DNA from 3 places in the Salinicola sp. CPA57 genome. Region 3 is predicted to be linked to each of the others. Evidence: predicted binding sites of a transcription regulator. Region 3 holds the regulator's gene; each other region holds the start of a gene.
What was found. Region 3 encodes PhoB, which activates phosphate uptake and scavenging genes when phosphate is short. Its sites were predicted from a motif close to TGTCATANNNNTGTCANA; they were not measured.

Region 1 (3,279 bases), on a different contig from region 3:
CACGTTGGCGGCTCTACGAGGATTCGCGTTTCTACTGCTCGGTTGCCGAGTTCGGCGAGTGGCTCGACGGGCGCAAGCGCTTCCGGATGGAGGACTTCTACCGTCAGATGCGCAAACGGACCGGACTGCTGATGGAGAAGAACGAACCCGCCGGCGGTCAGTGGAATTTCGATCATGACAACCGACAGCCGGTCGAAAGAGGGCTGGAATTCCCTCCGCCCCCCCGTCACCGGCCGGACAACATCACCCACGAGGTGATGGCGCTGGTAGAGGCGCATTTCGGCGAACACTTCGGCACGCTGACCCATTTCAACTGGGCAGTGACCCGGCGTCAGGCACTGAGCGATCTACGTCATTTCATCGCTCACGCGCTGCCCGATTTCGGCACCTATCAGGATGCGATCAGCGACGAGCAACCCTGGCTGTTTCATTCGCGTCTCTCCGCCGCGATGAATATCGGGCTGCTTTCTCCCCGTGAAGTCTGCGAAGCAGCTGCAACGGCATGGCATCAAGGTACCGCGCCAATCAACGCCGTCGAAGGATTCGTGCGTCAGATTCTGGGCTGGCGCGAATACGTCCGCGGTATCTACTGGCAGCGCATGCCGGATTACAAACGTCAAAACCACCTCGAGGCGCTGCGGGGACTACCCGATTTCTACTGGACCGCGACGACCGATCTGCGCTGCGTGCGGCGGGCACTGGAGATGACCCGCGACAACGCCTACGCCCATCACATCCAACGGCTGATGATTACCGGCAACTTCGCGTTGCTCTGCGGCGTATCCCCGGCCGCACTTTGCGACTGGTACCTGGCGGTCTACGTCGATGCCTTCGAATGGGTCGAGCTGCCCAATACGCTGGGCATGACCCTCTACGCCGACGGTGGCTATCTCGGTTCCAAACCCTACTGTGCGTCGGGAAAATATATCGATCGCATGTCGGATCACTGCCGTCAGTGCCGCTATGACGTCAAGCAGGTCACCGGCGAAAACGCCTGCCCCTTCAACAGCCTGTATTGGCATTTTCTGCAGCGTCACCGCGAACGCCTGGGCGGTAACCATCGCATGAAGCTCATCTACGGCAGCTGGGATCGAATGCGGCAGGACAAACGCCAGGCCATTCTCGACCAGGCCGATCGATTCCTGCGTTCGGTTCACTTCGAGGCCCCTTACGGCAAGGGCGATCACGCCGAGGGTTATGAACGTCGCTGAGGCAAGGAATCAGTGGCTATCGGCATGCGGCATCGGGGAGGAAGGCGCTGACGATCAGCAAACGGGTGCTGACAGCTGCCCCCACGAGAGAATCAACGCGAGAGGAAGCACCGGCAAGAACAGAGACAAGGGCGGGAGACAAACTTCCCTCCATGACGGGGCAAGTCACTAGTCGACTCGCCGGAGGGAAACGATGTGGGTGAATGGAAGATCGCGCCGAGAAATCTGTCGAGATCAGAACACCAGAGGCATTCGCGACAGCAGCGGATCGTGATAGTGCGGTTCATGCCCGACGATCTCGTCATTGGCCACCTGCTGAACCAGATAGGCACGATGGATACCTGCACGCTTCAACTCGCCGTAGACATCGTCGAGCGCGCGAAACAGCATCGGCTTGCCGCGTCGGGTCAACACCTGCGTGGATCCGTCTTCCGGTTCCAGCATGACTTGATAGTAGCGACTGCCGGCATGGGCGATGACACGAATTTCAAAGCTTTCGTGATGTCGCTGATAGTGTTCGAGTTCCTTGAGTTCCATGGTTCCCTCCCGTGGGTCGTGTATGGAATCGTGTTCTGGATCGGGAGACGTTCCTTGCCATCCCGTCGCGACACCCTGACAGTCCGTTGTGACAGAGCTGTGACTAAGACGCCAAGGCACGCCGATCGTTCACTCCCCGACCGGTGCCGAACGGCAGTCTAGCCTCACCACGACCCGGCCGTTGCCGGCGCGCTTGGCTGCCGGCTTGAAGTGACTCCAGAGATCGCCGAAGCTCTCGACCCTGGCCTCGGCACCGACGCGAAGCGCGATGATCGACAGGCGGACCAGCGGGAAGAAACGCCATTGATCGTAACGATCCTTGGCATGAAAGCCACCTTCCGCTCTGGCGTCGGCGGGAACCAGCGCATGACTCTCGACGATGAAGCGTTGTTGTATACCGGCCAGCCGACGGTGGAGATTCTTCCCGTCATCCAGCAGCAGTATGAAATCGTCGCCGCCGAGATGGCCCAGAAAGTCCTCCCGCCCCAGTTCGCTGCTCACCAGATTCGCCAGCGCAAGGATCATTCGATCCCCCAGGGCGTAACCGAACCGGTCATTGAAGGGCTTGAAATTGTCGAGATCCAGATAGCAGGCGACGAAGCCCCGCGCCTGACGCTGATAGTGTTCCAGTGCCACCCTGATGGGGCGGTTGCCGGGCAACTGGGTCAATGGATTGGCCTGTCGCGCCAGTTGAACCTGCTGTTCGGTGAACAGTTGCAGCAGGTTGATGACGTGTCCCATGCCCAGATAGCGGCCACCGTCGGTGATGATGAAATCCTCGTCCCGGGACGCCTCCTCGCGCCCCGTCACCTTGCGCGAGACCCGCTCCAGCGGCTCGTGGGCCTCCACACAGAGCGCCTGGGTCCGCATCACCTTGGTGATGGGCTGACGACCGTGAAGATCGAACCCGAAGCGTTTGCCGAGCAGCGCCATGAGCTGCTGACGCCCCAGGATACCGATCGGCCGGCTCCTGCCATCGACGACCGCCAGCGCGTTGGCATGCGGCAGACGGCTGAAGCGCTCGGACGCCTCCGCCACGCAGAGGTCGGCATCCAGCGCAGGCAGAGGCACGCTGAGGCGCTGGATCTCTGTCGCGGCGGTGGCCGGTCGACGGTTGGCGGCCAGCGAAGCGAGCCGGGCCTCGAGCGCCTCGCGTATCCGTTGGGGAGCGGCATCGGGGCGCGCGAACAACCACCCCTGGCAATAATCCGCGCCCAGCTCGAGAAGCGTATCCAGCTCCCCCTCCCGCTCCACCCCCTCCGCGATGACACGACTGTCCATGCTGTGTGCGATATCGATGATGGAGCGTACGAACCGGAGCTTGACGCGATCCTCGTCAAGACGACTGACGAAGTGGCGATCCAGCTTGACGTAGTCCGGATTGAGCTGGGACCAAAGTCGCAGGCCGGCGTACCCGTCTCCCAGATCGTCCAGCGCGATGGAGAACCCCATCGCCTGATAGTTGCGGGCAGCCTCGGCCATCAGGTCGGGGTCGATCCCCGGCGACTGTTCGGTGATCTCGATGACGAGG
Region 2 (3,279 bases), on a different contig from region 3:
CTGGCGCAGAAATCCGGGGCATTGCTCGGTCAGAAAGATGGCAATGCCAAAAGAGATGGGCACGGCAATGACGATCGCGATGAATGACGTCAGCAGCGTACCGTAGATTGCCGGCAGCGCGCCGAAGACTTCGACATTGGCTGCCCAGCGATTTTCCGTAAAGAAGTCCAGACCATAGCGTTGGATCGCCGGCCAGCTGGACACCATCAGTGACGCGATAATCGCCCCTAGCAGCAGCAGTACGGCAAAAGCGAAGGCGAACAACGTGCGCTCGAACCACACATCGAAGCGGGCCTTGCGTTGGAGCCGCTTGCGGGTGGCATCGCTGAGATGCCCCAGACCGCTGGCTTGAATCGCGTTGGAGGTGGACATCTTCATTCCTCATCGACTTGCCAACATGCCGCCAACCGGCGGCATTCGATACAGCGCCGCGACGGAGGCGGTCGCCCGCCCGCCGTCGCGGCATGTCATGCAGTGATCACGGGTTCCAGACAGCACTGCCGTCCGATCCCTTGATCTCGCTCCAGCTGTCACGAACCATCTCGGCAACGTTCTCGGGCATCGGCACGTAGTCCAGCTCCTTGGCCATGTCGCCGCCATTGCTGTAAGCCCAATCGAAGAACTCGAGCGCCTGACGAGCAGCGTCGGCGTCCTGAACTTCCTTGTGCATCAGGATGAACGAGGCACCGGTGATCGGCCAGCTCTCGTCGCCCGGCTGATTGGTCAGCACCAGGTACATGCCCGGCGCCTTTTTCCAGTCGGCATTGGCGGCGGCAGCCATGAAGGCTTCCATGTTCGGCGCGACGACGTTGCCGGCCTGGTTCTTCAGGTGCACCAGACTCAGATCGTTCTGTTCGGCATAGGCGTACTCGACATAGCCGATCGCGCCATTGGTGTTGGAAACCTGGCTAGCCACACCGGCGTTCGCCTTGGCGCCCACACCGGCAGGCCAGGCGACGGACTTGCCTTCACCGACGGTGTTGGCGAAATCTTCGCTGACCTGCGCCAGATAATGGGTAAACAGGAAGTTGGTGCCAGAGCCGTCGGCGCGATAGACCGGCGTGATCTGGGTATCCGGCAGATCCAGACCCGGGTTCAATTTGGCGATGGCCTCGTCGTCCCAGTTGGTAATCTTGCCCTGATAGATGTCAGCCAGCGTCGGGCCGTCCAGATTGAGCGAGTCCCCTTCAATGCCTTCGACGTGGAACGCGGCGACCACGCCACCCATGACCATCGGCCACTGCATCAGGCCATTCTTGTCGAGCTCTTCCTTGGTCATCGGCGCGTCACTGGCACCGAAGGTGACGGTCTTGGCGACGATCTGCTGGATGCCACCGCCGGAACCGATCGCCTGGTAGTTGAGACCGATCCCCGACTCATCCTGATAGGCATCTGCCCACTGCGAGTAGACCGGATACGGGAAGGTTGCACCGGCACCGGTAATGGTGTCCTGGGCCTGGACACCGGCGGCGCCCAGAACCATCGAGCCGGAGATGAGCGCTGCGAAGACATGTTTAAGCATAGCGATATCCTGTTTCCACCTTGAATGCGTGAGCGATAACGACGTTGCGAAGGTTGCCAACACTCTCAGCGCTCACCGTACGTCAGTGTCGTGACAGTTTTATGACACCCATGCAGCAACGTTAGCGGAGGCTGCGGGATCATGCCCGCCATTGACGAAAAAACCATCGAGCGATTGCCTGAATCCTCAGGGTCGTCAATGGCTTTTCGATGTAGCTTGGCGCGTGAGCGTCACAACCTTCGCGTCTTCACGATGACAAGTTTTGATGACAGCAGGATGACAATCGTCAAGCAGAGTAACGATAGCGCCGCTTCCGGTAACGACTCATGACGTCGCCTTGTCGGTATTGGCTTGGCCCTTGAGCGCTCGACCGGCCAGCACGCGGACAGCGATATTGCCCAGCAGCGTGGCGCCCAGCATCGTCAGCACCGTGGGCCACGCACTGGCCAGTTCGAAAGCGCCCACCAGCGCGCCGGTGACGGCACCGCAGGTGAACTGCAGACAGCCCTGCAAGGCCGTTGCCGTGGCGCTCATGCGCGGGAAGTGATCCAGCATCGACGACATCGCGTTGGGACTGATCAGACCCTGCATCCCCACGAACACCACCATCAGCGGCGCGATGGTGAATATGGAGTCCAGCCCCGTCGCGACCATGGCGACAAGCGAGATCCCCGCCACCAACTGGATTCCCAGACCCAGGAGTAGATTCTGCTGCGGGGTGCGAATCTTCAGCAGTCGGATATTGAGACGGCTGGATGACGCCATGATCAGAATGTTGGCACCGAACACGAACGGATAGAGCGTGGTCGAAAGCCCGTAGTGCTCCATGTACAGATAAGGAGACCCTGTAATGAAGGCGAACATGCCGGCAAACGACATCGACACGGCACCGATATAGCCCATCGCCTCGCGGTGCTTCAGCACGCTGGCATAATTACCCAGAATTTGACGTGCAGAGGGGGCTTGCGGATCGCGACCGTGGGTTTCGGGAAGATAGCGACCGAGCAGCCACAGCACGAATGCGGCGTAGAGGGCGAGGAACAGAAAAATCAGCCACCAGTCCGCCAGGTGCAGCAACGCACTGCCGATAGCGGGAGCCACCAGAGGTGCCATCATCAGGATCATCACCATGGTGGACATCACCTTGGCTGCCTCTCGCCCGCTGAACCGGTCACGCACGATCGCCGCGGAATTCACCACGCAAGCGCCACCGCCCAACGCCTGCACGAAGCGCCATCCCCACAGCGTCGCCAGTGAACCCACTTGGGTCAGTGCCAGGCTGGCGATGAAGAAGACTCCCAGGCCGAGCATCAGCACCGGCTTGCGGCCAAACCGATCGGATAGCGGCCCACAGACCAATTGGCCGAGCGCGAACCCGAGCAGGAAAACACTGAGAGACAGTTCCGTATGGTGCACGCTGGCACCAATCGACGCGGCCAGCGACGGCATGGCCGGCAGATAGGCATCGATCGCCAGTGGTGCCAGCGCCGTGTTGGCAGCGACCAGAAACGCCAGACGGCGTGCGCTCAACGTCGTCACATACACTCCTTGGACAGGCCACGATCCTCACCAGCTCGAGAGTCCGACATCCGCAACGAACCGGAGTCAATGAGAACGAAATAAAAACGTCTCACCGGAACGGCAAGACGAGAGGGGTTCAATTCCGACGCGGTGAAAATCGAGCGACCGATGTGGCGACCGCTGACATCAGACGTCTATATCAAAGCGGCGCATCCACGCTGGCCAAGACATCATGA
Region 3 (3,279 bases):
CAAGGCGCGCCCGCTGGCGACCGGTCGGATCCGCGAGAAGGAAGCCAAGATCCTGTTCGCGGGCCTGGTGGTGCTGGCATTCGTACTGGTCTGTCTGACCAATCTGGCCACCGTGCTGCTCTCGGTCGTCGGCGTCGCGCTGGCCGCGATCTACCCTTTCATGAAGCGCTACACCCATCTGCCGCAAGTGGTGCTGGGCATGGCTTTTTCATGGAGCATTCCGATGGCGTTCATGGCGGTGAGCCGCGAGGTACCGCTGGAAGCCTGGCTGCTGCTGGTCGCCAACGTCGCCTGGACCGTGGCCTACGACACCCAGTACGCGATGGTCGATCGCGACGACGATATCAAGATCGGCATCAAATCCACCGCCCGGCTGTTCGGGGCCTGGGACAAGCGGATCATCGGCCTGCTGCAGCTGCTGACGCTGGCACTGCTGGTCTGGGTCGGCGCGCTGGGAACGCTGGGCGGATTTTTCTGGCTGGGCCTGGCGGCGATGGCGGCGACCTTCGTCTACCAACAGTGGCTGATCCGCGAACGCGAGCGCGACGCCTGCTTCCGCGCTTTCCTCAACAATTTCTGGTCCGGGCTGCTACTGTTTGCAGGGCTGGTTCTGACCTTGTGGCCGACGCTCTGACGCAACGCCTGGCGTGACTGTCATATCGCTGTCATATTTTCACGATGTAATCGTCACCGTTCTGTCACGGCCGGAAGCGATCCCGATGCACCACTGGCGTCACGCGGGAAAGCCTGCCGGCGGCTCACCCGAGGCATGTGCATGAGCTCCAAGACCGTACTCATCGTTGACGACGAAGCACCCATCCGCGAAATGATCGCCGTGGCCCTGGAGATGGCCGACTATCGCGTGCTGGAGGCGGACAACGCCCAGACCGGCCACGCCATGGCGCTCGACCAGAAGCCCGACCTGATCCTGCTCGACTGGATGATGCCCGGTACCAGCGGCATCGAACTGGCGCGCCGCCTGAAGCGCGAGGAAGCCACCGCCGAGATGCCGATCATCCTGCTCACCGCCAAGGGCGAGGAGGACAACAAGGTCCAGGGGCTGGAAGCTGGCGCCGACGACTACATCACCAAGCCGTTCTCCCCCCGCGAACTGGTGGCCCGGCTCAAGGCAGTGCTGCGCCGCGCCACGCCGCCGGGCATCGAGGAAGCCGTCGAAGTCGACGGGCTGCGGCTCGATCCCTCCAGTCACCGCGTCACCTCCCACGGCGGCGCGCTGGAGATCGGCCCTACCGAATATCGCCTGTTGCAGTTCTTCATGACCCACCAGGAGCGTGCCTACACCCGCAGTCAGTTGCTGGATCAGGTCTGGGGCGGCAATGTGTACGTGGAAGAGCGCACTGTCGATGTGCACATTCGCCGCTTGCGCAAGTCGCTCGGCGAAGCGCATCAGCACCTGGTCCAGACCGTGCGCGGCACCGGTTACCGCTTTTCGATCAGGGAGTAAGTCCGGACGTGCGCTACTGGATCAACGAACTGTGGCGTCTCGGCTACATGCTGTTCGGGCTCGGCGCGCTGGGCCTGCTGCTCGGCAAACTGGGCGGCAATCTGCTTGCCGGGCTGGGATGGGGGCTGGCCGCGGGGCTCGGGCTCTACGTCTTTCTGCACCTGCGCCACGTACGTCTGCTCTACGTCTGGCTGCTGAAGAATCCGCGCGAAGCGCCGCCGCCCGGCACCGGCGTGTGGGGGGATCTGTTCGACCGGCTGTACAGCTACCAGAAGGCCCAGACCCAACTGCAGCAGCGCCTGCGCGATATCCTGCGTCGCATCCAGGATTCCTGCGAGGCGATGCGCGACAGCGTGGTGATGCTCGACCCCAACGGCGACCTCGAGTGGTGGAACAGCGCCGCCTGCGACATGCTGGGCCTGCAGCCCGACCACGATCGCGGCCAGCCGATCACCAACTTTCTGCGCGACCCCCGCTTCATCGACTATTTCGAAGCCGGCGATTACCGCGAGCCGCTGCTGATCCCCTCGCCGCTGCAAGGCAATCGCACGCTGCAGTTCCATCTCACCCTGTTCGGCGACAACGAACGTCTGCTGATGGCCCGCGATGTCTCCCGTCTGCATCAGTTGGAGATGATGCGCCGTGACTTCGTCGCCAATGTCTCCCATGAATTGCGCACGCCGCTGACAGTGCTGGCGGGTTATCTGGAGACCTATTCGGATCATGCCGACCAGTTGCCCGAGCGCTGGCAGCGAGGGTTCGGTCAGATGCAGGCACAGACCACGCGCATGCAGAATCTGGTCGAGGATCTGCTGCTGCTGTCGCGCCTGGAGATCGATAGCCCCAACGATGACCGCGATACCATCGATGTCCCCTCGCTTCTCGACGGGATTGCTGCCGATGCCCGCGATCTCAGCGCCGGTCGCCACCAGCTGTCGGTAGAAATCGAGGAATCGGGACGTCTGCTCGCCAACACCAAGGAGATTCGCAGCGCGGTCTCCAATCTGGCATTCAATGCGGTCCGCTATACGCCGGAGGGCAGTACCATCACCCTGCGCTGGCGGCCCTGGCACGACGGCGCTGCCATCGAAGTCGAGGATGACGGTGACGGTTTCGACCCCATTCATATCCCCCGGCTGACCGAGCGCTTCTATCGCGTCGACAAGGGCCGCAGCGCCGCCACCGGCGGTACTGGCCTGGGACTGGCCATCGTCAAGCACGTGTTGCTGCGCCACGATGCCCAGCTGGAGATCGTCAGCCGGCCGGGCCTCGGCGCGCGCTTCCGTTGCGTCTTCCCCGCACCGCGTCTGGCGCCCAGCGCCGGCTCAGCCTCACTCGCTTCCGACATCTCGCCCTGACGCCATTCCCGCTTTTTTCAATAACTTCCTCTCAATCTTCAGCATCGGCGGCCGATAGTGCCAGCAGTTCATATCCATTTAATTGTTTATATGAATTGCGCTTATCGCGACCACTAGGATGCTTCACGATGACGATGCGACAAAAACTCTGGATCACGGTTGGCCTGATGTGGCTGGGAATGTTGATTCTGGTGGGCTGGATGGCCCTGGAGAAGCGCGAGACGCTGATGGCCGAACGCGTGAGCAGCCTCAAGAGCTTCGTGGGTAGCGCCCACACCCTGGTCGAGCGCTACGTCGAACGCGCCGCCAACGGCGAATTCTCTACCGAAGCTGCCCAGAACTTCGCACGCAAGAATCTATCGGCGCTGGACCTCGACGGCAGCTATGTCTATGCCTTCGACAGCAACATTCATCTGGTCTATCACCCCAAACGCGAGATCGGCACCGACATGAGCG

Region 1: the regulator PhoB is predicted to act here: its motif matches at 1,836-1,853, upstream of DOM36_RS12620 (DUF6482 family protein).
Region 2: the regulator PhoB is predicted to act here: its motif matches at 1,612-1,629, upstream of pstS (phosphate ABC transporter substrate-binding protein PstS).

Annotation. Positions count from the first base shown of each region.
Region 1 is NZ_PZJR01000011.1:86,802-90,080, reverse strand. It holds gene DOM36_RS12625 (cryptochrome/photolyase family protein) at 1-1,211, shown strand, start outside; gene DOM36_RS12620 (DUF6482 family protein) at 1,446-1,748, opposite strand; gene DOM36_RS12615 (bifunctional diguanylate cyclase/phosphodiesterase) at 1,878-3,279, opposite strand, start outside.
Region 2 is NZ_PZJR01000012.1:144,674-147,952, reverse strand. It holds gene pstC (phosphate ABC transporter permease subunit PstC) at 1-372, opposite strand, end outside; gene pstS (phosphate ABC transporter substrate-binding protein PstS) at 479-1,522, opposite strand; gene DOM36_RS15350 (Bcr/CflA family multidrug efflux MFS transporter) at 1,847-3,061, opposite strand.
Region 3 is NZ_PZJR01000004.1:45,349-48,627, reverse strand. It holds gene ubiA (4-hydroxybenzoate octaprenyltransferase) at 1-634, shown strand, start outside; gene phoB (phosphate regulon transcriptional regulator PhoB) at 776-1,465, shown strand; gene phoR (phosphate regulon sensor histidine kinase PhoR) at 1,474-2,823, shown strand; gene DOM36_RS20565 (methyl-accepting chemotaxis protein) at 2,952-3,279, shown strand, end outside.